Regions from separate parts of the Planctobacterium sp. R6 genome, predicted to be linked through region 2. Evidence: predicted binding sites of a transcription regulator. Region 2 holds the regulator's gene; each other region holds the start of a gene.
What was found. Region 2 encodes MetJ, which represses methionine synthesis genes. Its sites were predicted from a motif close to TAGACGTCTAGACGTCTA; they were not measured.
Positions count from the first base shown of each region.

Region 1: a site for MetJ is predicted at 6,487-6,504, ahead of thrA (bifunctional aspartate kinase/homoserine dehydrogenase I). Genes of this name have one in related genera too.
Region 3: a site for MetJ is predicted at 6,527-6,544, ahead of metK (methionine adenosyltransferase). Genes of this name have one in related genera too.

Region 1 covers NZ_JBVTQY010000013.1:37,048-48,066, reverse strand. Annotated here, with positions in the region: gene hisD (histidinol dehydrogenase) at 1-159, opposite strand, end outside; gene hisG (ATP phosphoribosyltransferase) at 162-1,061, opposite strand; His leader region at 1,105-1,218, opposite strand; gene AC0J20_RS10485 (hypothetical protein) at 1,464-1,697, shown strand; gene AC0J20_RS10480 (GNAT family N-acetyltransferase) at 1,762-2,262, shown strand; gene ybaK (Cys-tRNA(Pro) deacylase) at 2,305-2,772, shown strand; gene AC0J20_RS10470 (alpha/beta hydrolase) at 2,880-3,848, shown strand; gene AC0J20_RS10465 (glycine-rich domain-containing protein) at 3,899-4,537, opposite strand; gene AC0J20_RS10460 (ATP-binding protein) at 4,544-6,271, opposite strand; gene thrA (bifunctional aspartate kinase/homoserine dehydrogenase I) at 6,771-9,233, shown strand; gene thrB (homoserine kinase) at 9,362-10,312, shown strand; gene thrC (threonine synthase) at 10,313-11,019, shown strand, end outside.
Region 2 covers NZ_JBVTQY010000031.1:29,427-40,445, reverse strand. Annotated here, with positions in the region: gene AC0J20_RS17285 (adenylosuccinate synthase) at 1-66, shown strand, start outside; gene AC0J20_RS17280 (aldehyde dehydrogenase family protein) at 124-1,509, shown strand; gene AC0J20_RS17275 (VOC family protein) at 1,527-1,943, shown strand; gene AC0J20_RS17270 (VOC family protein) at 1,966-2,367, opposite strand; gene AC0J20_RS17265 (hypothetical protein) at 2,372-2,518, opposite strand; gene fadA (acetyl-CoA C-acyltransferase FadA) at 2,658-3,821, opposite strand; gene fadB (fatty acid oxidation complex subunit alpha FadB) at 3,834-5,984, opposite strand; gene AC0J20_RS17250 (transglycosylase SLT domain-containing protein) at 6,229-8,160, shown strand; gene pepQ (Xaa-Pro dipeptidase) at 8,292-9,611, shown strand; gene metJ (met regulon transcriptional regulator MetJ) at 9,664-9,981, opposite strand; gene metF (methylenetetrahydrofolate reductase) at 10,133-11,014, shown strand.
Region 3 covers NZ_JBVTQY010000015.1:90,588-101,606, reverse strand. Annotated here, with positions in the region: gene AC0J20_RS11785 (DUF481 domain-containing protein) at 1-700, opposite strand, end outside; gene AC0J20_RS11780 (fructose bisphosphate aldolase) at 863-1,762, opposite strand; gene AC0J20_RS11775 (phosphoglycerate kinase) at 1,878-3,053, opposite strand; gene epd (erythrose-4-phosphate dehydrogenase) at 3,112-4,116, opposite strand; gene tkt (transketolase) at 4,230-6,224, opposite strand; gene metK (methionine adenosyltransferase) at 6,656-7,807, shown strand; gene AC0J20_RS11755 (M48 family metallopeptidase) at 7,926-8,726, shown strand; gene AC0J20_RS11750 (ABC transporter permease) at 8,753-9,805, opposite strand; gene AC0J20_RS11745 (ABC transporter ATP-binding protein) at 9,809-10,690, opposite strand; gene AC0J20_RS11740 (16S rRNA (uracil(1498)-N(3))-methyltransferase) at 10,766-11,019, shown strand, end outside.

The DNA.
Region 1 (11,019 bases), on a different contig from region 2:
TAGAGCAGTGTCTCCTTCGTTTTTGATGCGGGTCAGTATCTGTGCAACCGCCACTCTGACATTGTCGGCATTGCTGGCTACCGGACGAGCCAGGGCCGTCTGTTGCTGTTGTGGACCAGCCTGTTGCCAGTCGATTAGGTTTGGCATGATTGCTGACATGGTTATTCCATCATCTTTTCGATGGGCATCACCAGGATAGAACGACAGCCCAGGGCTTTTAAGCGCTCCATGGTTTCCCAAAACAGATTTTCCGGGCTGACTACGTGTACGGCTACGCTTTCCTGGTTTCCGGCCAATGGCAGTACGGTTGGATCTTCAGAGCCTGGCAACAATTGTTTCACTTCCTCAATACAGGCAATCGGGGCGTGTAACATGATGTATTTACTTTCTTTTGCCTGCATTACACCATTGATTCTGGGCAGTAGTCGGTCAATCAGGTTTTGCTTTTCAGTGCTTAACGGTTGCGGTCTTTGAATTAAGGTTGCGGTGGAGCGGAAGATGACTTCCTCTTCTTTCAGACCATTGGCTTCCAGTGTGGCACCGGTAGAAACCAGATCGCAGATAGCATCAGCCAGCCCGGCTCGCGGTGCCACTTCTACTGAGCCTGTCAACATGACGCAGGTGGCATCCACTTTCTGCTCCTTAAAAAAGCGTTCCAGCAGGTAAGGGTAGGTCGTTGCTACCGTTTTACCGGCAAGTGAGTTCACCGAGTTGTATTGAAACTCATTGGGCACCGCAATAGATAAACGGCAACCACCGTAGTCCAGTTGGCGCAATACTTCGTATTTGTAGTTTTTACCGGCGGACTGGCGTTCCAGCATCTTTTCTTCCAGCTCGTTTTCACCGATAAAGCCAAGATCAACTACACCATCCATCACCAGACCGGGAATGTCGTCATCGCGCACCCGCATCAGATCGATAGGCATGTTGGTGGAATGCGCCATTAACAAACGATCCTGAATTGCCAGTTTCACGCCAATGGCTTTGAGTAAACTGATACTTTTCTCGCTAAGTCGTCCAGATTTTTGTACTGCAATTCTGAGTCTTTTGGCATCTGTCATGGTTCATTCCTGTTAATCAATGCTAAAAAGTTTGGCCCCTAAAACGAAAAAACCCCCGAAAGTCTCCTTCCGGGGGCAATTAAATTTAGTCTCCGGAAGGCAATCATATAGACCTTCCGGCATAAACCTGAAAGGTCACGCTGGATGATGGTGGTGAGAGTAGGCTTTCAGGTTAAACATAATTCGGTAATTCTTTCCAAATAGGTAGCTGTAATAAATTTCGTGAAAAACAATAACGAACATTCTGACAAAATGCAATCGCCTGTTTTACGCACGGGTATTCCAAAATCGTATCTTTTATACAAGTTTTAAACAAAAACGGGAATAAAACAGGTCTCTACACTTGATTTGTATGAAATATGACCGATATAGAAAGTAAGCTTATTGTAAAGGAGCGATGTTATGGCCGGGGATATGTTGTTTTATATTCTGCCCAGACTGAGCCGGGTTCCCTACAAGCCCGAGCCAAGAAACGTTAAGCCTGTTGACAAGGAAGCTCGCTTTCGGCCTTTAAATGACGAAGAGAAACAATTATCGGCCAAAGTTAATCACAAACAAAAAATCGTTGAGGAAGATGATTCTCCTGGATTATACAAGGACAAAGATGGTCAGAAGCACTTTGATGACTATGTGTAATGCAAATTCTCTGATATCGTCAATACTTGGGTTATTAACGCGTTGTTTTTAACCAGGAATATTCATGCAATTACGGCCAGCCTCGATAGCAGACCTTGAGGTGTTACAATGGTGGCATCAACAGGCCCATGTGGTGGATGCGGGCTCAGACGCCAATTATAACTGGCAAAAAGAATTGCAACGCAAACCACCGTGGCGCGAGCAACTCATGGCAGAAGAAGATGGTCAGCCTATTGGTTTTTTGCAAATTTACGATCCTTATGACGATGAAGCACACCGCTGGGGTAATGTCTCTCGAAGGTTAAGGGCTATTGATATCTGGATTGGAGAAGCGGAGAATCTCAATAAAGGTTACGGTACTCAAATGATGCAACTTGCCATGGCGTTGTGTTTTGCTAATCCGGATGTGCATGCCTTGCTGGTGGATCCGATAGCCAACAATATCAAAGCTCAGCGATTTTATGCCCGTCTGGGCTTTAAGTTTGTTGAAAGCAAAAAAATTCAGGGTGAGAGTTGCTACGTGTTAAAAATCCGCCGTGACCAATATGAAAAGGCGATTGCCTGATAATTCTGTTTAAACCTTATCTCGAAGATATTAAGGAAGATCATGACCCCAGCAATTAACCTGGCTAAAAAGGCCAGAGTAGCGCACAAAATCCACGAATATCAACATGATACAGCAGCCGAATCCTGGGGTGGTGAAGCGGCTGAAAAATTAGGTGTTGCCGAAAATCGGGTATTTAAAACCCTGGTGGTTAAACTGGACAATGGCCGTTTGGCCGTGGCGGTAATACCGGTATCCTCGATGCTGAGTATGAAACTTATGGCTAAAGCCTGTCAGGCTAAAAAGGCGGCAATGGCGGAGCAAGTCGAAGTGGAACGTGCAACCGGCTATGTCCTGGGAGGGGTCAGCCCGCTGGGACAAAAAAAGCGATTATTCACTGTTATCGACAGCACCGCTGAATCGCAGGAAAGCATCTATATCAGTGCCGGACGGCGCGGCCTTGAAATTGAATTATCCCCTGGTGACCTTGCCAAATTATTGAATGCTCGCTTTTCAGATGTACAACAATAACGCCTGTCTGATGTCATTTGTCGGAAAAGTATGACGCTGACCGTTTGAGACTTTGATTTTATTGTTGGCTATGTCACAAATGACCGAAAAATAACTGGAGCAACAGAATGTGTCGTTCAATTTTTCTGTTATTGGGACTCGTTGTGACTATGTGTAGTTTCGCCTCGTCTGATAAAAAAGTACTCTCCGATGGCGAACAGCAGTTTCAAACATTTTACTGGCCAGCCTCTCAACCATCGGATAACACGGTGGTATTACTTTCAGGCCCAAATGATCACTGGAATTCCGATGCCGCATGGTGGGTAACTGTAGCCCCGTTACTGCAAAAGCAATTTAACGTTCTGGCCATCGACAGACCGGCAATCGGTTTGGGCAGTGAATCGCCGGGCCTTGGTTATATCGCTTTTGCCAGCCAGGTTGATACCGCACTCAAAGAATATAGGGTTAAGCAGTTTTCGATATTGGCCTTTGCTTCATCCAATATGACGGTTTTAAAACTGTTATCTGATTACCCTAAGTGGTCTCCTGAGAAGGTGTTACTGGTGGACCCGGATGTATTAACCGAGTTTTCTGTGGCACGTTATCAGTCCGATGCCAGCCCTTTTGTTGAAAACCAGCAAAAGTACGCTGAATTTCTATCTGAGGGCAAATATATTGCGCGTGTACAGGAAAAGAATACCGTTGAACTGGAACACATCAAGCAATTGGCTCCGAATCTGAGCGAAGCGCAACAAAGCTGGCTGCAGCAGATTATGGAGGCCCGTGAGCAGATCCCGAATCAGGTGAACTTATTTCAGGAGATAGCGGTTTATGGCGAGGATCTGCAGACAGCAAGCCAGCTGACCTGGCCGGAAAAAACAGCAATTGTGATTGTTGATACTGATTTTGAACAGGGCTATATCAACCGCAGTGATGATGCTGAAGCCATTGAAGGTTTGCAACAATGGCGTAAAGATGCGCGGGCTCATTACAAAGCATTGACCAAAGCCAACCACAGACAGCTGCTGGTACTGGAAAGTCAGGAGCACCTGGTGATGATTGAACAACCTGAATTGTTTTTACAGTTGTTGCAATAATCCGGTTTCGAAAAAGCCAAAAATTGGTTTGACTGATGCAGCCTGGGCCTTCAGTCGCCACCTCCGCAGCCACTGCTGCATCCGCTGTTGTCTCCTGAACAACTTCCTGCACAACCACTACCGCAACTGATATGTGAGCCGCAATAAGGGTGCCTGCCCGCTTTGCTACAATCAAGGGCATAGTTGAAGCCATCGGGTATATTCAGTTTAGCATCAAGGGCAAATAACAAGGGCAGTTTGTGTGGGGATTTGGGCTGGATGTTTTCTCTGAAACAGGCGATACGCCAGGCGGTTTTTATGCCTTTTTGTGCTTCTGTGGCAGATTTCATGGCCTCAGCGGGTGTGTGATGTAAAAAGCGGCCAAAACTGCGCGAGCAAAAATTCTGGTACAACCGGGTAAAGAGAATAAATTCGTGCCAGGCTACATCAACCACCTGGGAGGGCATGGATACCCTCTTTCGACCGGCTATATTACAAATATGAAAATACCCGCGCAGACCATCCATCACCATATCAACCTCTGCTGAATCCAGGTGCGGGTATTTGTCATTCACTTTCTGTGCGATGCTGGCGGGAAATTCAAAATTATCGATTAAGTTTTCTCTTTTGAGCCGACGCGCGTTTTTGACTATGGCAATGACAGTCAGACAAACAATGACGATAAACGCCACAATGAGAAATTGCGCCATTGCACTTTACCTTCTGTGTTCAGACATTGTCAGACTTGTCGTGAGCACCTGATACAGATAGTCCATATTAAAGGGTTTGCCCACATGGTTCACGAAGCCTAATGCCTGATAACGCTGTATGTCATCTGCCATGACATTGGCTGTCAGAGCAACAACCGGGACTTCGGGGTTAATTTGCTGGATTTGACTGAAAGCTTCAATGCCATCCATTTCGGGCATCTGAATATCCATGAGTACAATGTGAAACTGCTGGGCTTTGAAAGCCTCCACAGCCAGCCTGCCATTTTCAACCAGGGTAAGGGCGGCGCCGGTCTTTTCCAGCATAGATTCTATGATAGCCTGGTTAATTTCATTGTCTTCTGCTATCAGCACCTGAACGTCACTCAGATCAGGAATACCTGTCGGTGTTTCATCATTGCCAGCGGTTTGCAGGTCAGTTTGTGCTAATGGCAGGGTAACCTGTACCGATGTTCCCTTGCCTTCATCACTATCAAGACTGATCTCGCCATTCATTAAATGTACCAGGCTGACGGTTATCGACATGCCTAATCCGGTACCGCCATATTTTCGGGTGGTTGAGGTATCGGCCTGAGTAAAACGCTCGAAGATCTTACGTTGTGCAGCTTCGCTCATGCCAATACCCGTGTCTGAAACCGTGAATCGGATAGCCATATTGCCTTGCTGCTGCACGGTTTTGAGTCCAATACTGACACTGCCTTCATGGGTAAACTTGACCGCATTTGATGCCAGGTTAAGCAATATTTGCCTGACCCGGACAGAATCACCTAACCAACCATCAGGGAATCCGGGCACTATTTCCGTTTTTAGCTGAAGACCCTTTTTGCCGGCGGCAGGGGTTAAATCTGCACTCACCGAATCGACCACTTCCACCATTGAGAACGGTGCGCTTTCCAGCGAGAGTTTATTGGCTTCTATTTTTGAAAAATCCAATATGTCATTAATAATCGTTAACAGCGACTTGGTCGAATACAGGGCTTTGGACACCAGTGGTTGCAACGTTTTATCTTGCAAATCTCGCTGTATCAACTGCAGTGTCCCTAAAATTCCATTCATGGGTGTGCGAATTTCATGGCTCATGTTAGCCAGGAATTCACTTTTTGCTCTGGAACCTTCCTCAGCTTTAAGCCATGCGCTTTTCAGCTCTTGATTTTGCCGTTTTATTTCTTTCCTGGAGCGATTAATGATTTTTGTGGATTGACTATTGAAATATCCGACATTACAGCAGTAGAGGTAAATACTCGTGGCGGCAATAACTTTTCCACTGAAAGGGGTGTACTCAATTAATTCAAACCCAAGCCACAATCCACCTGACAGCATTCCCAGCAACATAAGCAGGATAGCGATAGCGTAATTTTTTAATCCACCTGCGATAAGGCTATTTAACGAAGTTACAATTAATAATGCGAATACTATCCACAATTGAAACCCTACTACTGCAGACCATAAACCATAAAAAAAGGCATCGCAGTGTTGATTAATCAGCTCTGATTGCCGGGTTTCGCCAGCGAGTTTACTGTGCAGACGTGCAACATGAGGCCAGACTAAACAGTTAGCTATTAACCCTATTACCACATTGAAAGATTCTACAGGGTAAAATACCGCCAGCATCATAATCCCCATGATTACATAACCAATTATTCGGGGGATATACGATATTTGTGGTAACTGGCTTTTGTTTAATGAGTTAGGTCTTGTTACATTGAAGTTAAACATTGTTTATAGTTCAGACTCTCTTGCTAACGTTTCGCTGTAAAGTTTGAGATATCGAAGCACTTAAAAACCGAGTAGTACACTGGGTTTACTATTTATACTGGTAAATAGCAAATATTTTGTCTTTAAAAGAAAATCTTATCGCTATCTGATGGCAGGAAAATGGATTCAAAACTGAAGCGAGTCTTAACTTTCGCAAAATTGTCAAAAAATGGCTGTTGACATTTAGACGTCTAGATGGCAATCTCATCTCAAGTTCAATAAATAAGCTTGCACAGGCACTCAATCGGAAGACTCACATGCACCTTATCACCAGCATTATGATGACGATTATTATGACCGGCACCATCTCCACGGAGAGGGTCACTGGCTAGTGCAAGCATAAGAATAGCAAAAGCCCGTGACCTACCAGGAAACGGGCTTTTTTTTTAGGTTTTCAAAATTAGAGACTCTGTCGGAGTCAAAAGTTAAATCGGTAAAAAAGCGGTAAGCGGAGTGTAAAATGAAAGTATTGAAGTTTGGTGGGTCCTCGCTGGCGGATGCGGTCAGATATCTGAGTGTCAGGGATATCAGTCTGCAGGCACATGAAGAATCAGGTGCGGGGGTGGTATTGTCAGCTCCGAAAGGCGTCACTAATACACTGGAGACGCTGTGTCACAAAGCGGAGCAGGGTGAGAATTACGAGGTGGAATTTGCCGCTTTAAAACAAACCCTCACCAGTATCGCCTCCGACTTAAATGACTCTCTCGACAACTTCAATTATCAAGCACTTAACACCCTGATTACCGAAAAACTCAATGGTCTGGTAAAGCATCTACAAGGCATTGCTTTACTCAATGCCAGTCCGGCCGCCATCACCGCACAAATTTTGAGTCTGGGTGAATATGTCAGTGTCAACATATTCAGCCAAATCCTGACCGCTTCAGGGGTAAAAAACCATATTATTGACCCGGTAGAGTATGTTGTTGCAGAAGGCGATTACCTGGACTCTATCGCTGACCTTAGCGCCAGCCGCGCCCGTTTTGCCGAGCTCAATACCGATAAAGATTGTTTGTTGATCATGCCTGGCTTTGTGGCGGCAAATGATGCCGGAGAAAAAGTCACTCTGGGGCGCAATGGCTCTGACTATTCTGCTGCCATTTTAGCTGCCTGTATTGACGCTGAGTGTTGCGAAATATGGACCGATGTTGATGGTGTGTATAACGCAGACCCGCGTCAGGTAGAAGGTGCAGTACTACTTGATAAGCTGACCTATCAGGAAGCGATGGAGTTATCTTACTTTGGTGCCAAGGTATTACACCCTAAAACCATTGGTCCTATCGCTCAATACTCCATTCCGTGCCTTATCCGCAATACCCTGAATCCTGCGGCACCAGGCACTTTGATCAGCCATGAAGCCAGTGAGAAATGGGTCCAGGTTAAGGGTATTTCCCTACTGGAAAACATGTCTATGTTCAACATATCCGGGCCAGGTATGAAAGGCATGGTGGGCATGGCTGCACGGGTTTTTGAAGTGATCTCCAACGCCAATATTTCTATCAGCCTGATCACGCAGTCTTCTTCTGAGTACTCCATCAGTTTTTGTATTCAGGGTAAAGATCAGGAGCGGGCCAGAAATGTACTGGAAGATGCCTTTGCTCTGGAAATTGACAACCATCTGTTAGAGCCAATTCAAACCAAGGAAAACCTGGCGATTGTGACATTGGTTGGCGATGGTATGCGTCACACTAAAGGTTTGGCTGCCCGCTTCTTTAGCGCACTGGCGCAGGCCAGGGTGAATAATGTGGCCATTGCCCAGGGGTCATCAGAGCGTTCTATCTCAACGGTTATCGAAGCCAGAAAAGCGAAAAAGGCAGTGAAGGTGATCCATCAGAATTTTTTCTCTAACCTCCACACCATTGATGCTTTTTTGGTGGGGTGTGGCACCGTGGGCGCGGAACTACTTAACCAAATTAGCAAACAACAAGCCGCGCTGTTAAAGCGCGATATCAGTCTGCGGGTTTATGGTATCGCTAACAGTCGTAATTTGCTGTTAAGAGAGGGCGGTATTGATCTGGCGAATGGCTGGCGTGAAGCACTGGAAGCCAGTGAAGAAAATCTGGATGTCAGAACCTTACAGCGATTTGCACATGACAATAGTCTGGTAAACCCGGTGATCATCGACTGCACCACCAGTGATGATATTGCTGAGCAGTACATCGATTTTATGGAAGCCGGTTTTCACGTAGTGACACCCAACAAAAAGGCCAATACATCAGACCTGGCTTTTTACAAAAAGCTAAGAGAGGTGGCACGTCAGAACAATCGTCAGTTTCTCTATGAAACCACGGTAGGCGCAGGCTTACCGGTGATTGATAATCTGCAGAACCTGATCTATGCCGGGGACGAATTATTGCAATTTGAAGGAATCCTGTCTGGTTCGCTGTCTTTTATCTTTGGCAAACTGGATGAAGGACTAAGCATTTCTGAAGCCACCAAAATTGCCATGCAAAACGGGTTTACCGAGCCTGACCCCAGAGACGATTTAAGCGGTATGGATGTGGCCCGTAAACTGCTGATCATGGCGCGTGAGTCAGGTCTCAAGTTGGAGCTGTCAGATATCAGTATTGAATCTGTAATACCGGAGTCTTTTGACGCTTCGGGTTCGGTGGACGAGTTTGTCGCCAGATTACCGGAGCTGGACAACCATTTTGCGTCGCTAATCGACAAAGCTGCCTCAGAAGGCAAAGTGCTGCGTTACGTGGGAACCATCAAAGAAGGGCACTGTGCGGTGAAAGTGCTGGCAGTCGATGCAGTTCATCCACTTTACACTATTAAAGACGGTGAAAACGCGCTGGCCATTCACAGTCAATATTATCAGCCAATTCCCTTCGTGATCCGAGGTTATGGCGCAGGAGCTGAAGTAACCGCCGCCGGTGTATTTGCCGATGTGTTGCGCACCATGCCCTGGGCGGGAACTCATTAAGTGTGCGTTGTAGTACATTAATTCCCGCGTTAAATTAAAACTAAATATTAGGCATAAGGCGACACTGTACAATCCGATTGGGTGTGGTAGCCTTATGACCCTTTTATCAAATTGATAGGAAAATCTCGATGAAGCACATCGCCTACGCGCCTGCTTCGATAGGAAATGTCTGCCTGGGTTTTGATATCCTTGGCGCTGCAATTGCCCCTATAGATGGCTCACCGTTGGGTGACACGGTAACACTCGAACACGCTGAGCAGTTCAGCTTATCTGTTGTTGGTCGGTTTGCTCATAAATTGCCAACCGATACCTCCACGAATATTGTGACTCACTGTTACAATGCCTTTCACGAAAAGCTAAAAGCGCGCAACATCGAAGCGCCAGCCTGTAAAATGACCCTCGACAAGCACTTGCCCATCGGCAGTGGTTTAGGCTCCAGTGCCAGCTCCATCGTAGCGGCCCTGGATGGTCTGAACAGCTTTTACGACACGCCATTCAGTGAAGATGAGATGCTGTTGTTAATGGGGGAGCTGGAAGGACAGATCAGTGGCAGTATCCATTACGACAATGTTGCCCCCTGCTATCTGGGTGGCATGACATTAATGGTGGAAAATGGCGAACAAATTACCACGCAGCTACCAGTGATAGACAGCTGGTACTGGGTAAGTTGTTATTCCGGTATTTCGGTGTCCACTTCTGCCGCTCGCGAGATTTTACCGAAAGAAGTCAGTGTTAAAACTGCATTACAATTTGGCAAGCAATTGGGGGTGTTTGTTGATGCCCTGCATCAAAACAATGGCAAGCTGGCAGCCAGCATGATGCAGGATGTGATTGCTGAACCATACCGTAAGAGTTTGTTACCTAAATTTGATGAATCCAGAAAATTTGCGTTAGATAATGGTGCGTTGGCCTTTAGTATTTCCGGGTCAGGTCCCACTGTCTTTGCCGTATGTGAGAGCCTCGACGAGGCCAATAAAATAAGTGACTGGCTAACCGAAAATTATATCCAGAACGAAGATGGTTTTAGTCATGTCTGTAAATTGGACCTGAAAGGTTCAACAGTTGTGAAGGAATCTTAAGTGCAATTATTCAATCTGAAAGACAATAGCGATACCGTTAATTTCTGTGAGGCCGTGCAAAAAGGCCTGGGTAAGAACCAGGGTCTGTATTTTCCAAAAGACATCGCACCATTAGCTGATGTCGAAGCCTTGCTACAGCAACCCTTTACTCAGCGCAGTGCAGCCATTCTGTCGCATCTGATTGGTGATGATATCCCCGCTGATGTATTAGCTGAATTAGTGGAAAATGCGTTTTGTTTTCCGGCGCCACTGGCACACGTAAAAGATGATATCTATTGTCTTGAGTTGTTCCACGGTCCGACCCTGGCATTTAAAGACTTTGGTGGCCGCTTTATGGCGCAGTGTTTGTCACACCTCACCAAAGAAAAAGCCAACCCCATTACTATTCTGACCGCAACCTCAGGAGATACCGGCGCGGCAGTGGCGCATGCGTTTCATGGTATCGACAATATTCAGGTGGTTATCCTGTATCCCAAGGGGAAAATCTCCACCTTGCAGGAAAAACTGTTTACTACCCTGGGCGGCAATATTCACACTGTCGCGGTAGAAAGTGACTTTGACGCCTGTCAGCAGCTGGTCAAGGCGGCCTTTGACGACCCGGAAGTGCGCGATGGTTTGCACCTTAATTCTGCAAACTCTATTAATATCAGCCGCTTACTGGCTCAGGTTTGTTACTACTTTGAAGCCTTTTCGCAGGTGCCAGAAGA
Region 2 (11,019 bases):
CATATAGTCTCTACCGGACCTGACAGAAATGAGACCATCATTTTAACTCATCCTTATGATGCCTAATTAAAAAAGCCGCTTGTTAGCGGCTTTTTGCTCTAAGTTGGTTTTTCAGGAGCTACGATGGACGCGAAAACGTTAAATACCATTCCCGATATAGTAAATCGCCTGCGCAATACCTATGCCACAGGTAAGACTCGCTCGTTGCAATGGCGTATTCAGCAACTGCAGCAAGTGAAGAAGATGACACTGGATAACGAAGATAAAATTCGTGACGCCTTACTGGCCGATCTGGGCAAGTGTCAGCTTGAAGCCTGGAGTGCTGAAATTTCCTATATTGCTACGGAAGTGGACCATACCATTAAGCACCTGAAAAAATGGATGAAACCTCGCAAAGTCAAAACGCCCTTAGTGGCTATGCCCGGTAAGAGCTACATTCAACCAGAACCTCTGGGTGTGGCTTTGATTATTGGTGCCTGGAATTATCCCTGGCAACTGGTAATTGCCCCTTATGTCGCTGCGCTGTCTGCCGGTAACTGTGCCATTTTAAAGCCTTCTGAATTGGCAGCGAATACGTCAAAGCTTATGGCGGAACTGGTACCCAGATATCTGGACGGCGACGCAGTAGCGGTGGTCGAAGGGGGGGTAGAAGAATCTACAGCGCTGTTGCAACAGCGCTTTGATCACATCCTGTATACCGGTGGCGAAGCTGTCGGTAAAGTGGTTATGCGAGCGGCGGCTGAGCATCTCACACCGGTGACGTTAGAGCTGGGAGGAAAAAGTCCCTGCATCGTGGATAAAAGCGCCAATCTGGATGTATCTGTTGCCCGCATTGCCTGGTGTAAGTGGATGAATGCCGGGCAAACCTGTGTCGCACCTGATTATGTGCTGGTGGATGAGAGTGTAAAAGAGACTTTTATCGCTAAGTTGCAGCAAAAAATGCAGGAATTTTATGGCGAAGATGCCAGTAAAAGTGCCGATTATGCGCGTATAATCAATCAGCGTCACTGGTCGAGGATCATGGGCTTGCTGGATGGGCAGACGGTGTTGTCGGGCGGCGTGGGTGACCAGGACAGTCGTTTTATTGCACCAACCCTGGTCGCTGAACCGGATCCGGAGTCACCGCTCATGCAGCAGGAAATTTTTGGTCCGATCCTACCCATTTTGACTTATCGCAAGCTCGATGAAGCCGTGCATTTTATCAATCAGCGGCCTAAACCTCTGGCCATGTACATATTTAGTAAAGATAAATCCGTTTCTCAAAGCGTACTGCAACAAACCAGTGCTGGTAGCGTTTGTGTGAATGACGGCATGATGTTTATGACCAACCAGGACCTGCCGTTTGGCGGAGTCGGTACCAGCGGCATGGGCAGTTATTGTGGTCAGGCGGGTTTTGACACCTTCAGTCATTTAAAAGCGGTGATGGAGCGTAGCTTCGCCTTGGATGTAGATGTCCGTTATCCACCCTACACCGATAAAAAGCTTAAAATGTTAAAAATGCTGTCCTGAGTAGTAAAGGTAAAACTATGCTGAACCCGTTTCATCTTGCCATTCCTGTCCACGATTTAGAGGCCGCTGAGAGCTTCTATGGGGAGATTCTGGGCTGTGAAAAAGGACGCTCTTCCAGCAACTGGATCGACTGGAACTTTTGGGGCCACCAGTTGGTGACTCACTTAGACAGAAGTATGCAACTCAACGAAACCATTAATCTGGTGGACGGCAAGGACATTGGCGTCCCGCATTTTGGATTAGTGCTGGATTGGGACGACTGGCAGGCACTGCAGACTCGCCTTAAGACTAAGCAGGTACCATTTGTTCTGGAACCCTACATCCGCTTTGCCGGAAAACCAGGCGAACAAGGCACTTTTTTTATTAAAGACCCCTCCGGCAATCGCCTGGAGTTTAAATCGTTTAAAGACCAGGCCTATTTGTTTGCCACTTAATTTTTTAACGAATTTGGCGCGATTATTCGTACCACTTTAGTCCTTTGTAAGGATTATGTTTTAAAGCATCCAGACGCTGTTGCAGATCACCACAATGTATCTCTAACTTGTGGCCATCAGGGTCCAGAAAATACAGGGAGTCTCCTTCGCTGCGATTATCTTGCCAGGTGCCGAATCCCGCCGCTAAGATACTTTGTTTCAGGCCGTCAAACTGCCCCTCGGTAACTGAAAAGGCCAGATGGGAGTAATCTTGTGAGGGCTTGGCTTGCCCCAGAGACAAGCACAACCAAATCCCGGGTGATGAAAGATAAGCCCCCTTATCCCAACTGACTTCAGGTTTAAACCCAAGTACATCGCTGTAAAATTGCAGGGAAGTATCCAGACAATTCACCGAAAAGGTGATGTGATTTATTCCTGTAAGCATAACGTTAGCTTATTGCCGCATTGAAGCCCTGAACAAATCCATCAATAAAAGCTACAACAAAACTGCTCAGGTTGTTGAATGAGGCAACAATCAGTAAGAATGCCATCAGAAAATAAACCATTTTTCGCTGTGTTACGGTGAGTGTTTTCATTGTGTTACGTACCATTGGAAAGACCATAAGATGCAAGTTACAGCAGAAGATAATGTAATTCACCTGTACTAAAGTACAGTTTTTCAGCAGGCATAAAAAAGGGCAACCTAAGTTGCCCTTTGCTGTGGAAACGGTTTATTTAGACCCGTTCAAAGATGGTGGCGATACCTTGTCCTAAACCAATACACATGGTGGCCAGGCCGACAGATTTGTCATTGGCTTCCATCAGATTGATTAAGGTAGTGCTGATACGCGCACCGGAACAACCCAGTGGGTGACCTAGTGCAATAGCACCACCATTGAGGTTAACCATCTCGTCGTAGTTATCCATCAGGCCCAGTGCCTTGATACAGGACAGGGCTTGTGCTGCGAACGCTTCGTTAAACTCTGCCAGTTCAATATCTTTGATATCCATACCGGCGCGTTTAAGTGCCTTTTGAGTGGCAGGTACCGGGCCGTAACCCATGATTGCCGCATCACAACCCGCCACACCCATAGCGCGGATTTTCACTCTGGGTGTTAGGCCCAATGCTTTGGCTTTATCAGCAGACATTACCAACATGGCTGAGGCACCGTCTGAGATCGCAGAAGAGGTACCGGCGGTTACCGTACCATTAGCTGGATCAAATACCGGGCGCAGGCCTCCGAGTGTTTCCACTGTGGTTTCCGGACGGATTACTTCATCATGGGTGACGCTTACCAGAGCGCCATTGGCATCGTGGCCTTCAGTGGCAACGATTTCGTTGTCCCAGCGGCCTTCTAACGCTGCAGCGTGGGCTTTCTGATGAGAGCGGGCACCAAAGGCATCCTGTTGTTCACGGGAAATACCATTTTGTTTGCCTAACAGCTCGGCAGTTAAGCCCATGCTACCTGAGGCCTTGGCAGTGTATTTTGCCAGGCCTGGGTGGAAGTCTACGTTAAAGTTCATAGGCACGTGGCCCATGTGTTCAACACCACCAATCAGGTACACATCGCCAGCACCTGTCATGATACCGCGTGTTGCATCGTGCAGTGCCTGCATAGAAGAACCGCACAGACGGTTAACCGTGACTGCTGCCACGTGACGCGGAATGTCAGTTAACAATTGTGCGTTACGGGCGACGTTAAAGCCCTGTTCTTTGGTTTGCTGTACGCAACCCCAGATAATGTCTTCGATATCAGCCGGATCTAAGGCCGGATTTCTGGCTAACAGTGAATTCATCAGATGAGCTGATAAGGTTTCAGCACGAACGTTTCTGAATACACCGCCTTTAGAGCGCCCCATAGGGGTACGAATGCAATCTACTATTACTACTTCTTTCATGATAGTTCCCCCTTATCCGCAGTATTTCTGGTTGTTTTTGGCCATTTCGCGAGTGCCTTCAGTCACCTGATACACTTCACCCAGGTGGGCAAACTTGTCTGCCAGTGCCACAAAGTTGGCAACACCCATGGTATCGATGTAGCGGAAAATGCCGCCTCTGAACGGCGGGAAGCCCAGGCCGTAAAGCAGGGCCATGTCGGCCTCAGCGGCGGAATCTACAATGCCTTCTTCCAGGCAGCGAATGGCTTCATTGGCCATTGGGATCATCAGACGTGCAATGATTTCGTCAGCTTCAAAGTCTCGCTTGTCAGCCACATGCGCGCTCATCAATTCGTAAGCTTCTTCCGCTGGCGTTTTTTGCGGTTTACCGCGCTTATCCAGACCGTGGTTGTAGAAGCCTTTCTGGTTCTTCTGACCATAGCGCTCCGCTTTATACAGCAGGGTCACTGGGTCGTTATCCACTTTCTTCATGCGCTCAGGGAAACCGTCAGCCATAACATCTGCGGCGTGGTCGGCGGTGTCGATACCCACAACGTCAAGCAGATAAGCCGGGCCCATTGGCCAACCGAAGATTTTTTCCATTACTTTATCGACTGCTACGAAGTCAGCACCGTCCAGCAGTAACTTGCTGAAGCCGGCAAAATAAGGGAATAACACGCGATTCACTAAAAAGCCCGGGCAGTCGTTGACCACAATCGGGGTTTTACCCATTTTCAGGGTCATGGCCACCACGTTGGCGATGGTTTCATCCGTGGTCTTCTCCCCGCGAATGATTTCCACCAACGGCATTCTGTGGACCGGATTGAAAAAGTGCATACCGCAGAAACGCTCCGGGTTTTCCAGGTTTTCTGCCAGTGCGTTAATAGAAATCGTCGAGGTGTTGGAACAAATGATGGCATCTTTGGCCACGGTCTGTTCGGTTTCTTTTAATACGATCCCTTTAACTTTGGGGTTTTCCACTACAGCTTCGATGACGATATCAACGTTTTCCAGCGCCTTGTAGTCCAGAGTTGGTACGATGTTGTTCAGAGTCGCCGCCATTTTCTTGCTGTTGACTTTGCCTCGCTGCATACCCTTATCGAGGATTTTGCTGGCTTCATCCAGACCCAGTTTTAATGCTGGCTCTGCGATGTCTTTCATGATGGTCTTGGTGCCTTTAACGGCAGACTGGTAGGCAATACCACCGCCCATGATACCAGCGCCCAGCACACCTGCCTGTTCAAAGGTTTTAGTGGCTTGTTTGGCCTGCTTTTTACCTTTGCCTTTTACTACCTGGTCTGCCAGGAAAATACCTACCTGGGCCGTAGCGGCCTCAGATTTGGCTAGTTTTACAAAGCCTTCGTTTTCCAGCTTCAACGCGCCTTCGCGATCCAAAGTAGCGGCTTTCTCAAGGGTTTCTACCACCATATGCGGTGCCGGGTAATGTTTACCTGCCTGCGCAAATACCATGCCTTTGGCAGTGGCGAAACTCATCATCATTTCGTTGCGATTCAGCTTCAGAGGCGATTTTTTCGCTGTGCGACGCGCCTGCCAGTCAATCTTTCCGGCGGCTGCATCGGCGGCCATCTGATTGGCAACCGCCACCAATAGCTCTGGTGCGGTAGCGGCATCAATCGCACCTTCATTCAGGGCTTTTTCCGCATTGCGGTCTTTACCTGTGGTCATCCACTCCATGGCGTTATCGGCACCGATAACCCGTGGCAAACGCACAGTACCACCAAAGCCAGGCATCAGGCCCAGTTTAACTTCTGGCAAGCCGATGGCGGCAGTGCTGTCTGCAACCCGCAGATCACAGGCCAGCGTCATTTCACAGCCACCGCCCAGCGCGAAGCCATTAATGGCGGCAACAGTAGGGAAGGGCAGATCTTCAAAACGGTCAAATACTTTGGAGGTATTGGCTACCCATTGCAGCAGCGTTTCTTCGGGCTCTGCAAATAAACCGGTGAACTCGGTAATATCGGCACCGACAATAAAGGTGGACTTGGCGGAACGCACCACGGCGGCTTTGATATCAGCGTTAGATTCTATGGCAGCACACAATTCATTTAATTCTGATACAGTTTGCTGGTCAAATTTGTTGACGGAGCCTTGCGCATTGAAAACAATATCTGCGATACCATTTTCATTCAGGCTGGCTTGTAGGCATTGGCCTTCAAATAACATTGGTTTCTCCTGTGCTTTTTCAGAGCCTTTAACCAGATTGAAACAAAAAATCACTGGCACGGTCTGATGTAGGGTGGCAACATTGTTGTTGAAGAAATGTTAAATTTCAACCTAAATTCAAACAATTGTTTGAATTTTTAATTTCATTTTGTTTCGAACGGTATAAAAGCCGTTACCTAAGGCCGCGAATTTGCTCGCAGTCTGAAGGCTAAAGATAGAGAGAATACGACAAAAAAGGTAGTCAATGCGTGCAATAAAACAGGGCGTTTTTTTACTTTCTGTATCGATGTTTTTACTGGTCTCTGTCAAAGGTGCAGCGCAGGCGGTTGCGCCTGAGCAGTTGCGGGAGTGGTTTGAACGTGCTGAACAAATCGCACACCGGCCAAATAGTAGTGAGTACAAACTACTAAAACAAAACCTCAAAGATTATCCGCTGTGGCCCTACGTTACCTACAAAACGCTGTTACGTTACCCCTATATTTCCAACGAAAATGCCATCGCGGAGTTTCTGACAGAATACGTAGACACGCCAATGGAACGTCCATTGCGCAAGAAATGGTTGCAACACCTCGCTCGTCAAAACCGCGACGATCTGTATTTAAAGTATTACGCCGAGGTGGGTGATACTGCGCTCTTGTGTCAACGCATCGCTTTCGATATTGCCAGACAGGGGCTGGACACCTATCTGGAAGAAATTCAGTCGCTGTGGTTGGTGGGAAAATCACAACCCAATGAATGTGATCCTTTGTTTGACCAATGGCGGGATGCCGGCAGAAGAAGTAAAGACATTGTATTACAGCGCATCGAGCTGGCCGCTGATGGCGGCAACAGCACCCTTATTCCCTATTTAAAGCGTTTGTTGCCGGAGTCAGAAAAATATCTGGCGGATTTGTGGTTGTCGGTGCGCCGTTCGCCCAGCATGCTATCGCGACAGTCGAAGTTTACCGGCGTACGCCCAGCTATTGAAACGCGCATTATTACCTATGGATTACGCCGTTTGATCTGGCGCGATCCGGAACTGGCACTGGAGACATGGCGGGATTATGCCCGTAAGTTCTCTTTCAGTGCAGAGCAAAAGCAAGCGATTACTGAGCGTTTTGCTATCGCTTTGGCCTCAAAAAATCACCCGCAGGCAGAAAGCTGGCTGGAAAAAGCCAGCGGCTTGCAGGAAGAAGACGTGTACCTCTGGCATTTAACTCACGTTTTGCGGGAGCAAAACTGGCACCATGCGCTGGAAGTACTGAGGGCTATCCCGGATGGCATGACCCAGGATCTGATTTTTCAGTATTGGGAAGCACGCTCCCTGGAGTTACTCGGCAATCAGGACGCTGCAAACAGATTGTTCACCCAGCTGGCGCAGAATCGTCATTATTATGGTTTTATGGCCAGCGGTAAGTTGGGCATGGAAGTGAATTTACAAAACCGCCCCTACCAACAACAGGAAACTCAGTTCAGGCAACTAATGGCCAAACCTGCTATGCAGCGCATAGTTGAGTTTATTCAACTGGAGCGCAAAACCTCAGCTCGTCGTGAATGGAATATGTTGATCCCGACGTTGCCTACTGAGCTTCAGCAACTGGCAGCTGCGCTCGCCAGTCAGTGGGACTGGCACGATCAGGCGATTCACGCCTTTTCCAACTCCGGTTATCTCGATGACGTAGAAAAACGATTTCCGTTGGCCTATAAATCGGATCTGATGGCCAGCGCAGAGCGCAATGACATCAGCCCGGCCTGGGCCTTTGCCATTGCCAGAAGAGAGAGTTCATTTAAACCGGATGCCCGTTCGGGAGCAGGTGCTTACGGGTTGATGCAGGTGCTGCCCAGTACCGTACAATACATGGAAAAGCGCAAAATTCGCGCCCGACAACTGTACGATGCGCAGTTCAATCTGGATATGGGCACTCAATATATGAATTACCTGATGCAGCGCATGGATAAAAATATTGTACTGGCGACAGCGTCTTATAACGCCGGCTGGCACCGGGTGAAAACCTGGGTGCCGGAAGGTCAGTCTATGGCAGCAGATATCTGGATTGAGAACATCCCATACCGGGAAACCCGCAATTACGTAAAGGCAGTGCTGGCTTATAAACAGATTTATCACCTGCTATTGGGCAATGAATATAATTACTTTAAAGATTATGCCCAGATGACAATAGGTGGAGCCGGAACCTGACAGTTAACCATATTTAATGGCAACGACTTTGGGCTGTAACATTTACACTCCGGAGATGGCGAGATACCATCATTTATTATTCCTCATTCGTTTCGTAGCAGAAGCTACCCTATAAGAAGGAGCCGCCTTTTATGTCAGAACTCAAAGCCCAATTTCAACAACACATCGCCGTGATGCAGGCACGTACCCGTGAGGCTTTGCAGCGCGAAGGGCTTGATGGCATTGTGATTCATTCCGGACAGGGCAAAATCAAGTTTCTGGACGACAATTATTATCCGTTCGCCGTTTCTCCCCTGTTTAAAGCCTGGCTGCCGGTGGTTGATAACCCCAACTGTTGGTTAATTCTGGATGGCGAATCAAAGCCGAAGCTGGTGTTTTATTTGCCGGTGGACTTCTGGCACAAAGTGCCTAAAGAGCCGAACGACTTCTGGACTGACGAATTCGATATCCATTTACTGGCGAAACCCAATGCGGTGGAAAAGTACCTGCCTTACGACAAAGCAAAGCACGCCTATCTCGGCGAATATCTGGAAGTGGCCAGTGCACTGGGATTTAGCAATGTTAATCCGGATCGGGTCTTACATTATCTGCACTATCATCGCGCTTACAAAACCGATTATGAAAAGTACTGTATGCGTGAGGCGAACAAGATCGCTATCCAGGGCCACCGGGCCGCAGAACAGGCGTTCAGAGCGGGCAAAAGCGAGCTGGATATTCATCTCGCCTACCTGGCAGCGACTCGCCATACCGATGAGCAATTGCCCTATCCCAGTATTATTGCCCTGAATGAAAATGCCGCCATCCTGCACAACAGCGTGCGGGATATCGACGCACCGCAACAGAGTCGTACTTTTTTAATTGACGCTGGTGCGCAATATCATGGCTATGCGGCAGATATCACCCGTACCTATGTTCAGCAGGATGGGGAGTTTGCTGATCTGATCCGGCACATGGATCAGGTAAACCTGGATCTGATTGATATGCTCAAACCCGGTATTGAATATGCGGATCTGCAATTTAAAGCCCACGAAAAGGTAGCGCAGTTGTTGTCAGATTTTGGCATCGTTAACCTGAGTGGCGCCGATACCCTGGAGCAAGGCATCGTTTCCACCTTTTTCCCGCATGGGATAGGTCACTTTTTGGGATTGCAGGTGCACGATGTAGGTGGGCACATGGCGGATGATCGCGGCACGGCTAAACCTTCACCTGAGGCACATCCGTTTTTGCGTTGCACACGCACAGTTGAAGCCGATCAGGTGTTTACGGTTGAGCCCGGCCTCTACTTTATTGATAGTCTGCTGGCGGATTTACGGAGCACCCCGGAATCTAAATATATCAACTGGGATAAAGTGGCAGAATTAAAACCTTACGGCGGAATTCGCATTGAAGATAATGTGATTGTCCACGCTGACAGAAATGAAAACATGACCCGTGAAGGGGGATTGAACTAAACGCTATGAGTTAGCGCAAGGAGTCGCTACGCGGCTCCTTCAATTTACCGGCTTAATCTTCATCCTCTTCAATTTCAATGCCTTTTTCTGCCATGATGCGTCTGGCTTCTTCCGGAATCTTATGGGCGTTTTCTTTGGTTAAATCATTGTCGTTGGGCAAAGGCTGCCCGGTAAACGCATGCAAAAAGGCTTCACACAATAATTCCGAATTAGTGGCGTGTTTCAGGTTGTTAACCTGGCGTCGGGTACGCTCGTCAGTGAGTACCTGCAATACCTTGAGCGGTATAGAAACCGTTATTTTTTTAACTTGTTCACTCTTTTTTCCGTGTTCTGCGTACGGATCTATATAGTTACCATTCCATTCTGCCATGGTGGGAAACCCTGTTAATGATTATGAGTCAGAAGCTTTAATTCTAATGACTCTGGGAAACTAATCAATATTAGATGGCTAAACTGCTTGACGTCCAGACGGTGTTTAATTACATTTAGCCATCTAAACGTCTAAATTGCTTAAGGTTAACATGGTTTCGTACGCGCAGGGCATAGATGCTCTTAATCAGACTTTGTCTGAAATCAAAAATATTCAGGTGTCTTTTGAGTTTTTCCCACCTAAAACTGAAGCCATGCAACAAACTCTCTGGAATTCTGTAGAGCGCTTAGCGCCGCTTAATCCCAAGTTTATGTCAGTTACCTATGGTGCTAACAGTGGTGAGCGGGATCGCACTCACGAAGTGGTTAAGCGCATTCAAAACGAAAAGGGTATCAATGCAGCCCCGCATTTAACCTGTGTGGACGCTTCACGGGAAGAACTGGTGCAAATTGCGCAGGATTACTGGGAGTCGGGCATTCGTCGGATTGTGGCGCTGCGAGGCGATTTACCCGAAGGCTCAACTGAGCACCGCTCCTACGCGGTTGATTTGGTGAAATTACTCAAGGAAGTGGCTGACTTTGACATTTCTGTGGCAGCCTATCCGGAAACCCATCCCGATGCCCCTAATTCGCAATTTGATTTGCTTAATCTGAAACGCAAGGCTGAAGCCGGTGCAACTCAGGCTATCACTCAGTTTTTCTTCGACGCCGAGGTGTTTTTGCGTTTCAGAGATCGCGCCGCAGCCGCCGGTATTGATATCGATATCGTGCCGGGTATCCTGCCGGTAACCAATTATAAAACCTTGTTACGCTTCGCCGGTTTTACCAATGTACATGTGCCTAACTGGCTGCATCACATGTTTGAAGGTCTGGACGATGATGATCAGACTACCCGCAACCTGCTAGGCGCCAGCATTGCCATGGATACGGTAAAAGTGCTGGCAAAAGAAGGTGTGAAAGATTTTCACTTTTATACCCTGAACCGCAGTGAATTGAGTTACGCCATCTGTCATATGCTGGGCGTGCGCGGTTAACCAGG
Region 3 (11,019 bases), on a different contig from region 2:
GATTGAGGATCACGGACAATTTCATAGACATAGAACCATTAATCTTTGCTGACAAAGACGATTCAGCACGAGACTTGGTGTTGATCGAGCCAATTTCGGTACTCAGAATTTGTTTGATATTAGCTTTTTTCGAAATTTTCCAGCCATAATCTAGTTGCCCCCGTAATATAGGCCCGCTGACATCTTCGCCGTCCTGCAATTCCTGAAAGGCATAACCCGGGCCAATACTGTAGGTAAAGTGGCTATTGGATTTTTTGAACCATTGACTACTCCAGCCAGCAGCAATAGTGGCCTGATATTCAAAGCTGCTGAAGCGGGCATCTTCATAAGACGCAAACCCAAACAACCGATTTGTGGGGTTGTCCAGTTTGTAATTTGCCTGCCCGGAAAGAAAGAAGCGCTGGGTACTGGTTTGAGCTTCTTCGTACTCTTCACCCGTTTCCTCGTCAGTGATCATCACATCGTCCTGACGATACAAGGCTTCTATAACATAATCATTACTCCAGCTTTGCATCTCGTGATGAGATCGCAAACTGCCTTTAAATGATGTTGTTTTGGTATTGCCGCCACTGAAAATCGATCCAAATTCGCCTTCCAGAGTAAAGTCTTTAGCGTCGTCTTCCGATGGTGATTCCGTTGCGATTACCGGAAGACTTAAAGACACAAAAGTTAAATAGCAGAAAGTAATTATTTTTTTCATTGTTCACCTGGCTCTTCGCGGTGAGCATTTTATGCAATCAATAGCGGGAAGTCTAGACGTCCGAATACGTATTCATGACAGGTTTAACCTGTGGACAGCCTTGGTGTTTAGTGGAAATAACAAGCGGGTAAATCAGCTTACCCGCCTGTAAATGGAGAGAAATTAAGTGCGGGATGCTGCAAAAATAGCGTCGATAGATTCACCCAGCATTTGGTTAAACTCAGCGTCAGATTGCTGTGCGGTTAAACCTTGTGCCAATGCACGGGAGAAACTGGCAATCATGCCGTGATTGCGCGCGATCATCGCGTTAGCTTCATCGCGTGAATAGCCACCCGACAGTGCCACAACGCGGATCACATTTTTGTGTTCCATCAGCACTTTGTAGAAGTTATCTTCCGATGGCAACGTTAACTTAAGCATGACCAATTCGTCATCCGCCAGCAAATCTAACTGCTCCAGAATTCTGGTGCGCATAATGGCTTCTGCCTGCGCTTTTTCCGGTGAATGAATATCCACTTCCGGCTCAACGATGGGTACCAGGCCTTTAGCACTGATCTGTTTCGCAACCTCAAACTGCTGCGCAACTACATCGCTGATCCCCTGCTCATTCGCCAGTTTAATCACTGAGCGCATTTTGGTACCAAACACGCCTTGTGCAACAGCTTTGTCCAGTAAGGCATCCAAAGCCGGCATAGGCTTCATTACCTGCACCCCATTTACTTCGTCGGCCAGGCCTTTATCCACTTTCAAAAAGGGGACAATCTGCTTGTTTTCCCACAGAAAGGCGGCACTCATTTTGCCTTCAATCTGACGATCCAGTGTATTTTCAAACAGGATTGCTCCTAACACTTTTTCACCGGTAAAGACAGGGCTGGTAATGATGCGGGTTCGCATGGCGTGTACCGTATCAAACATTTCTTCATCATTGCTGTAGGCGCTTTCATCGACGCCATATTGCAATAATGCTTTTGGGGTACTGCCACCACTTTGATCCAGTGCAGCGATAAATCCGTCAGTTTCACTGACCTTTTTCAACATTTCAGCGTTGGCTGGTAAAGCCATCGTAATTTCTCCTGAGTGCGAGCCCGCCAATTAGTGACCTAAGCCCATGGGTTTACAGTGGAAAATGTCCCTTTTGTGGTTCTTTATTCCCGTGATTTATTTCGTCTCGCCCCGATTATCCGGCGCGTTTCTCTAACATCGCAACTGCGGGCAACACTTTACCTTCCAGAAATTCCAGAAAAGCACCGCCACCGGTAGAAATGTAGGATATTTTATCGCCAATGTCATACTTGTCTACCGCTGCTAATGTATCGCCGCCGCCGGCGATAGAAAACGCCTCACTATTGGCTATGGCCAGTGCCAGCGCTTTTGTTCCTTCGCCAAACTGGTCAAATTCAAATACCCCAACAGGGCCATTCCACACAATAGTACCTGCGGCCTTAATCATTTCAGCGAGGCGACCCGCAGTTTCTGGCCCGACATCAAAAATCATATCTTCATCGGTAACTTGTTCAACGTCTTTCAAATGCGCAGCAGCATCTTCCGCAAATTTATCACCGACAATCACGTCCACCGGCACCGGGATATCTCCGCCATTGGCCTGCGCTGTTGCCAGTAAACGATTGGCTTCCGGTATTAGATCGGCCTCATATAGCGATTTACCGACATTGTGCCCCTGAGCGGCAATAAAGGTGTTGGCGATACCGCCGCCGACGATTAGTTGATCCACCTTGCTGGATAAAGACTCCAGCACGGTTAGTTTGGTCGAGACCTTTGAGCCCCCCACAATAGCCAGCATCGGCTTTTTAGGGTTGTGCAGCGCTTTGCCCAAGGCATCCAGCTCAGCAGCCAGCAATGGCCCGGCACAGGCAACCGGTGCATGTAAGCCAACACCATGAGTAGAAGCCTGCGCGCGATGCGCAGTACCAAACGCATCCATGACATAGACATCACACAACGCGGCATATTGTTTTGATAACACTTCGTCGTCTTTTTTCTCACCGACGTTGAAGCGAACATTTTCCAATACCACCAGTTCCCCGTCAGCAACTTCAACGCCATTGAGGTAATCTTTTTCTAATCTGACCTTATTGCTCAATGCGTCCGAAAGGTAATTTACCACAGGCGCCAGGCTAAACTCTTCTTCGTACTGTCCCTCTGTCGGCCTGCCCAGGTGCGACATCACGATCACTTTGGCACCGGCTTTCAGAGCCAACTCAATCGTTGGTAACGCCGCTTTTAAGCGGGCATCAGAAGTTACCTTACCGTCTTTTACCGGAACGTTTAAATCTTCCCGGATCAATACTCGCTTACCAGCGAGATCCAGATCGGTCATTTTGATAATGGACATGTTCGTAGTCTCCAAAGTTGTGTGTATTCAGTTTTATAATGCATCTTTATTATTTGCGTTATTGCATCATCGCCAGGCTGGTGTCTAACATTCGGTTGGCAAAGCCCCATTCGTTATCACACCATACCAGGGTTTTTACTAGTTTTTTATGACTCACCCGGGTTTGCGAACCATCCACAATACAGGAGTGCGGATCGTGATTAAAATCGCAGGAAACCAGGGGTTCTTCCGTATAGGATAAAATGCCTTCCAGGCGGCCTATTCGCGCCGATTCCAGTGCTGCATTGACGGTTTTAATGCTGACATCCTGACTAAGGGTGACACTTAAATCCATGGCAGTAACATTGATGGTGGGAACCCTGACAGCAATCGCTTCAAAGCGCCCGGCAAATTTAGGCAGTATCCGCTCTACCCCCAACGCCAGTTTGGTATCCACCGGAATAATGGATTGGGAGGCGGCGCGGGTTCTGCGCAGATCAGGATGGTAAGCGTCGATAACTTGCTGATCGTGCATAGAAGAATGAATCGTAGTGATAGTGCCACTTTCAACTCCAAAGTGGTCATCCAGCACCTGAATCACGGGCACAATACAATTGGTAGTACAGGAGCCGTTAGATACAATACGATGTTGCTTTTCTAACAGGTGATCATTAATTCCAAAAATCACCGTGGCATCCATATCAGCCTTACAGGGTTGCGAAAAAAGTACCTTTTTAGCGCCTGCGGCAATGTGTTTTTCGCCGTCTTCCCGGTCGCTAAACTCACCGGTGCATTCCAGCACCAAATCCACATCCAGTGCCTGCCAGGGAAGGTCTTCAATGTTGGCGTGATTCAGTAATTGTATTGCTTTACCGGCAACGGTGAGAGTGCGATTGTTCAGAGTGACGGGGAATCTAAAGCGACCATGGGAGGTATCGTATTTGAGGAGGTGAGCAATGCCTTCAGGCTCTGCCAGTTCGTTGATGGCGACAACTTCTATAATGGCATCACGTCCGGTTTCAAACAAAGCGCGTAGTACGTTTCTGCCAATTCGACCAAAACCATTAATGGCCACTCTTATCATGTTGGTTCCTGAATCTACCCCTTTTTGAAAACCCGGAGATACTACATCATTTCCAACAAAAAAGCAGGTCCGAAGACCTGCTTTAACTGCAATTAATTGAATTTCTGAGCGGGTTACAGAATTTCTTTTGCTGCCGCAACAACCGCTTCGCTGGTGATGTTGAAATGCTTAAACAAATCACCCGCCGGTGCAGACTCACCAAAGGTGTCCATACCCACTATGCGACCGTTTAGTCCAACAAACCGGAACCAGTAATCCTTGATACCGGCTTCAACTGCAACCCGTTTAGTGACAGCAGCTGGTAAAACAGATTCCTGATACGCTGCATCCTGGTTCAGGAAAACATCAGTAGAAGGCATAGACACAACACGTACCTTTGTGCCTGATTCGGTTAACGCTTGTGCCGCGTTGACCGTCAACTCTACTTCAGAGCCTGTCGCAATTAAAATGACTTCGGGAGTACCGTCACAGTCTTTCAGGATATAGCCACCTTTAGCGATAGCTGCAACCTGTTCAGGTGTACGCGCCATTTGCGCCAGTCCCTGACGGCTAAAGATCAACGAGGATGGACCATCCTGACGCTCGATTGCCGCTTTCCACGCCACCGCAGATTCAACCTGATCACAAGGACGCCAGTTCACCAAATTAGGGGTTAAACGCATGGAAGCCAATTGTTCTACCGGTTGGTGAGTGGGACCGTCTTCGCCCAGACCAATGGAGTCGTGAGTGTATACAAAAATTGAAGGTACTTTCATCAGTGCCGCCATGCGCACTGCGTTACGGGCATATTCCATAAACATCAGGAAGGTGGCGCCGTAAGGCTTAAAGCCACCGTGCAAGGTAATACCGTTCATAATGGCAGACATACCAAACTCACGCACACCGTAGTACAGGTAATTGCCACTGGCGTCTTCTTTGCTAACGCCTTTGCTGCCAGACCAGATTGTCAGATTGGAGCCAGCCAAATCGGCAGAGCCACCTAACAACTCGGGTAAAATTGGGCCATAGGCATTTAACGCATTTTGCGATGCTTTACGGCTGGCTATTTTCTCAGGATTGGCTTGCAAATCGGCGATATAGGCCTCAGCCTGCGCCTGCCAGTCGGCCGGTAATTCGTTATTCAAACGACGCTGTAATTCCGTCGCCAACTCAGGGTGAGCCGCTTTATAAGCAGCAAACTTTTCATTCCAGGCAGCTTCTTTTTGCTTGCCTGCTTCAACCGCATTCCACTGTGCAGCAATCTCAGTCGGGATTTCAAATGCCGGTGAATTCCAACCAAGACGCTCACGGGTTAAGGCAATTTCATCGTCACCAAGTGGTGCACCGTGGCAGGACTCCTGCCCTTCTTTATTAGGTGAACCAAAGCCAATCACGGTTTTACAACAAATCAGTGTGGGTTTGTCTGTTTCTGCTTTAGCTTGTTCAATAGCGGTGCTGATCTGCTCAGGGCTGTGACCATCAACCGCGCGAATTACATGCCAACCATAGGCTTCAAAACGCCCCGGTGTATCATCGGTAAACCAACCTTCTACTTCACCGTCAATGGAAATGCCATTGTCATCCCAGAAAGCCACCAACTTACCCAGGCCCAGTGTTCCAGCGAGGGAGCAAGCTTCGTGAGAAATACCTTCCATCAAGCAACCGTCACCTAAAAACGCGTAGGTGTGGTGATCGACCACGTCATGGCCTGGACGGTTAAACTGAGCAGCCAGTACTTTCTCAGCAATTGCCATACCCACGGCATTACTGATCCCCTGACCTAAAGGTCCTGTTGTTGTCTCAATGCCCGGCGCATACCCATATTCCGGGTGACCAGGCGTTTTGGAGTGCAATTGACGGAAGTTTTTCAGCTCTTCGATTGGCAATGCGTAACCCGTCAGGTGTAACAATGAGTAAATCAACATAGAGCCATGGCCGTTGGACAAAACAAATCTGTCTCTGTTTGCCCAGTCGGGATTCGCAGGATTGTGCTGCAAATAGTCACCCCAGAGTACCTGGGCAATATCTGCCATGCCCATAGGGGCACCTGGATGACCTGATTTCGCCTGTTGTACGGCGTCCATACTCAATGCTCTGATAGCATTGGCTAATTCTCTACGCGTTGGCATTATTACTCCTGTTCGCAAGCTATAGCACCGCTGGCATAGCGGTTTGGGAGGCATATTCTGGCCCAGGAGGACAATCGATGCAACGATATTCCCTAATCAATTCGGCTTTCTTTATTACTTTTATTTCTAGTGCCGATATAGACAAAGTACAGCAAGGGACTTTACCCCTTGTTTTGTTTACAACTCAGACGGACTGAAAAGCGGGCCCTAAAAAACCCGCAGGCGCCAAAAAATCTTGGCTGCCTTGTTCCCGGAAGAAGAATAAAAAATATAAATATGCTTACTTTTCAAACGCTTACATTTAGACATTTAGACGTCTAGAAGTAAACAATGGATTTTTTCCTTTTTTCCAGTACACTTGCCACTGTAAAAAAACGAATTAGTTAAAATTCATTTAAAAGAATCAGATAACGACAGAATCAGGAATCCCTATGGCAAAGCATTTATTTACTTCAGAGTCAGTCTCTGAAGGTCATCCGGATAAAATCGCGGATCAGATTTCCGACGCGGTACTGGATGCCATATTAGAACAAGACCCTAAAGCCCGTGTGGCCTGTGAAACCTATGTAAAAACCGGCATGGTCATGGTCGGTGGCGAAGTTACAACATCCGCCTGGGTCGACATTGAAGATTTAACCCGCAAAACTGTACGCGAGATTGGTTACGTTCATTCCGATATGGGGTTTGATGCCGACAGTTGCGCAGTGCTCAATACCATCGGAAAACAGTCCCCGGATATTAACCAGGGCGTTGACCGAAGCCGTCCCGAGGATCAGGGTGCCGGCGATCAGGGCCTGATGTTCGGTTATGCCAGTAATGAAACTGATGTGCTAATGCCTGCGCCGGTTACCTATGCCCACCGCCTGGTTAAAAAACAGTCTGAAGTGCGTAAAGACAATGTCCTTCCCTGGTTGCGTCCTGATGCCAAGAGTCAGGTAACGTTTGCGTATGAAAATGGCAAACCTGTTGGTATTGATGCCGTGGTGTTGTCTACTCAACACTGTGATTCTGTGAGCCTGAAAGAGCTGCAGGAAGGGGTAATGGAAGAAATCATCAAACCCGTGCTTCCGGCAGAATGGCTAAACGCTGAAACCAAATACTATATCAATCCAACGGGCCGATTCGTTATCGGTGGTCCAATGGGAGACTGTGGGTTAACGGGTCGTAAAATCATCGTAGACACCTACGGCGGTATGGCCAGACATGGTGGCGGTGCGTTTTCAGGTAAAGATCCGTCTAAAGTCGATCGCTCAGCAGCCTATGCGGGTCGTTATGTAGCAAAGAATATTGTGGCCGCTGGATTAGCCGATAAGTGCGAAATCCAGGTGTCTTATGCTATCGGTGTGGCAGAGCCCACTTCCATCAGCATTGATACCTTCGGTACCGGTAAAATTGACGACAGCAAACTCACTGACCTGATCAAAGCACACTTTGATTTACGCCCTTATGGCCTGATCAAAATGCTGGATCTGGAACGCCCTATTTATCTGGCAACAGCAGCTTACGGTCACTTCGGTCGGGATATCTTCCCCTGGGAAGCCACCGACAAAGCCGACGAGCTACGCGCCGCGGTCAACCTGTAAAGGTATTTTCTATTTCATTTCCTAAAAGGCTCGTTGTTGAGCCTTTTTTTATACCTAAATGTCAGACTGTGTTTATAATGAGAACCTGTTGACGATTTTTTTACATGGAGCTTAGTGTATGTCCTTCAGACGACTGTCAATCGCTGTTCTGCTTAGCAGCTTAGTCTTTTCCTGCGCCAAATCACCCACAGGGCGAAACACCATAAAATTGTTTTCCTCTGATCAGTTAAACGAAATGGGCGTGCAAGCCTTCGACAGCCTCAAATCAGAGGCCAAGGTATCTAAAGAGCCGGTACAAAACGCCTATGTCCACTGCGTTGCAGATCACATCATTAAACAGGTACCTAAAAGCACGTTTCCCGGTGAATGGGAAGTCGTGGTATTCGAAGATGAGCAGATAAACGCGTTTGCTTTGCCAGGCGGCAAAATTGGAATTTACACCGGCATACTGAAAGTTGCAGAAACACAGCATCAGTTAGCCGCCATTATCGGCCATGAAGTGGGCCACGTCATTGCAGAGCACGGTAACGAACGCATGTCGCAAAGCACTTTAGTGGGTGTTGGTATGGAAGTAACCAACCAACTACTGCGCACTAATGAAGTCAGCCACAATCAGGAAATCATGGCGGCAATAGGTTTGGGGGTCCAGGTAGGATTGCAATTGCCATTCAGCCGCACTCATGAGTCAGAAGCCGACTATATCGGTCTGGACTTAATGGCTAAGGCAGGGTTTAAACCCAGTGAGTCAGTTACCCTTTGGCAAAACATGGAAAAAGCCGCAGGCGGTGATCGTCCGATGGAGTTTCTTTCCACTCACCCTGCTCCGTCAACACGTATCAAACAATTGCAAAAAAATATGGCGAATGCCAATGCGCTGTACAAAATGGCGCCGGAAAAAGCCAACTGCGTACAGAGTTAAGCTACCTTCACATATCAGGTGACGGGTCAGCGCCCGTCACCTTCCCAGCGAAACAGCAAAGCACTCAGCGCTAAAAACAGCAATGTCATGGCCGTTAATGCCAGTACAGACACGCGTAAATCCCACAAAGAAGCCCCATCTGTCATAATACTGCGGGCCGCATCGACTAAATGTGTCAGAGGCAACATCTGAGCCACAGATTGCAACCACTGAGGCGCGCCTTCCAGGGAGAACCAGACACCGGACAAGATCATCATAGGCCAGGTTACCAGGTTGAGCAGGCCACCGGTTAACTCTTCGCTGCGACTGCGGCTGGCCACCAGCAACCCTAACGAAATCATACATATTGCCCCCAGAATGGCCGCAATAAGCAGGTCGATTGCCGAACCCAACATATAAAAATCGAACATCCAGTCGGTCACTAAAAACACGCCGGCTGACAGCGTGACCACAATAAACAAGCGCGACATCACCTGCGCTAAAATAAACTCAATAGGGTTTAACGGTGTGGCCTTCAGGCGTTTTAAAACGGATGCTTTGCGATAACGTACAATGACGTACCCGACCCCAAATAAACAGCTAAACATCATATTCATCCCCAGAATCCCTGGCAATACCCAATCCAGATAACGAATCGCTTTGCCGTCAATTGCCACCCGTTCAAAGCCAGAGGTTTTCGCTAAAAACAGCTGCTCCAGTGTATAGCCGGTGGGTGAGGTGTCATTGACCCAGTAGCGGCGCTGTGTCGGCGCCACCAGCAGGTCAATTTTGTGTTTCCTTACATTATCCAGCGCCACGCTTTGTGCCGTGTACTGCACCGTTTCGAGGTAGCGCAATGTCAGAAAATCCGACAGTGGCGCCTCATCTGCATTAGCTGCTGAAACCGACTCTGCGACAATAATGCCCACTTTAAATTGGGTCTTGTCGTCTTCACCAAATACGAATGAAAACCCCACAAGAATCAAAACCGGAAAGGCAATGTTCCAGCTCAATGAAGATTTATCCCGGAAAAACTCTAAATTTCGGGCTTTAAACAATGCAAAAAAACGTCGCCATACGGCAATCACAGAATGATTCAAAGTTTAATCTCCTAATTGCTGACCGGTGAGTTTTAAAAACAAATCATCCAGATTGGCTGATTTAACATGAAGCCCCTCCAGTGACACCTGGGCCTGCACTAACTGCGCTAATGTTTGTTGCACATCGTGGGTATTAATATCCCAAAAATCGTGGTTTTGTTCAGGTGCCAATGCGCCGATCACTTCATCTGTTAATGGCTGCATTGGAATGCGGATCAGCGCCCCGGAAAAGTGTTTGTTTAACAGTCTCCCGGGATGGCCTTTTTCAATAATTTTGCCTTTATCCATCAGCTCGATATGGTCACACAGAAACTCGGCTTCATCCATGTAATGGGTGGTTAATACTACTGTTTTGCCCTGCCCTTTAATTTTTCGAATCAACTCCCAAAAATTGCGCCGGGCATGTGGGTCAAGGCCCGTGGTGGGTTCGTCCAGGAACAAAATATCCGGATCGTTGACTAAAGCCAGGCCCAACAAAAGTCTTTGTCGCTGTCCGCCTGAGAGCTTGCGGTGATCCTGATTGAGAAAATCCTGCAACTGACACAACTCAATGATTTCCTGCTCCGCCAGACCTTGCTCATAGAAGCTGCGAAACAGGCGAATGGTTTCCAGCGTAGTCAGATAATCCTGCAATGCGGTATTTTGAAACTGAATACCAATGCGTTTTAAGGATTCACGACTCAATGGACTCCCTTCGAACAGAATCTCACCGGAATCGGGTTTGGCGATGCCTTCCATCATCTCAATGGTGGTGGACTTACCCGCCCCGTTTGGCCCCAATAATCCAAAACATTTGCCTTTTTCTACACTGAACGACACATTGTCTACAGCTTTCAAACCATTAAAAGCCTTGCTAAGTTGCCTGACCTCGATCATAACTGCCATGCAGTAATTTCCTTTTCGCTGAATTGCTAACTAAATTCATATAAACTAGCGACAAAAAACTGAATCAATCATTTCATGCGCATTCCCAGAATATACTACCCCGACACTTTGCAATCTGACACCCAAATTGAGTTACCAAAAGATTCTGCCGTTCATATTACCAACGTTTTACGCCTGAAACCCGGACATCCGGTGGTGATGTTTAACGGTGATGGCAATGAATACAGCGGCGAAATTCAGGAAGCCAGCAAAAAGTCCACAACGGTGTTCGTTTCCGCCAAACTGGGCCTCAGTGTGGAGTCTCCCTTAAACACCCACCTCGCCCAGGG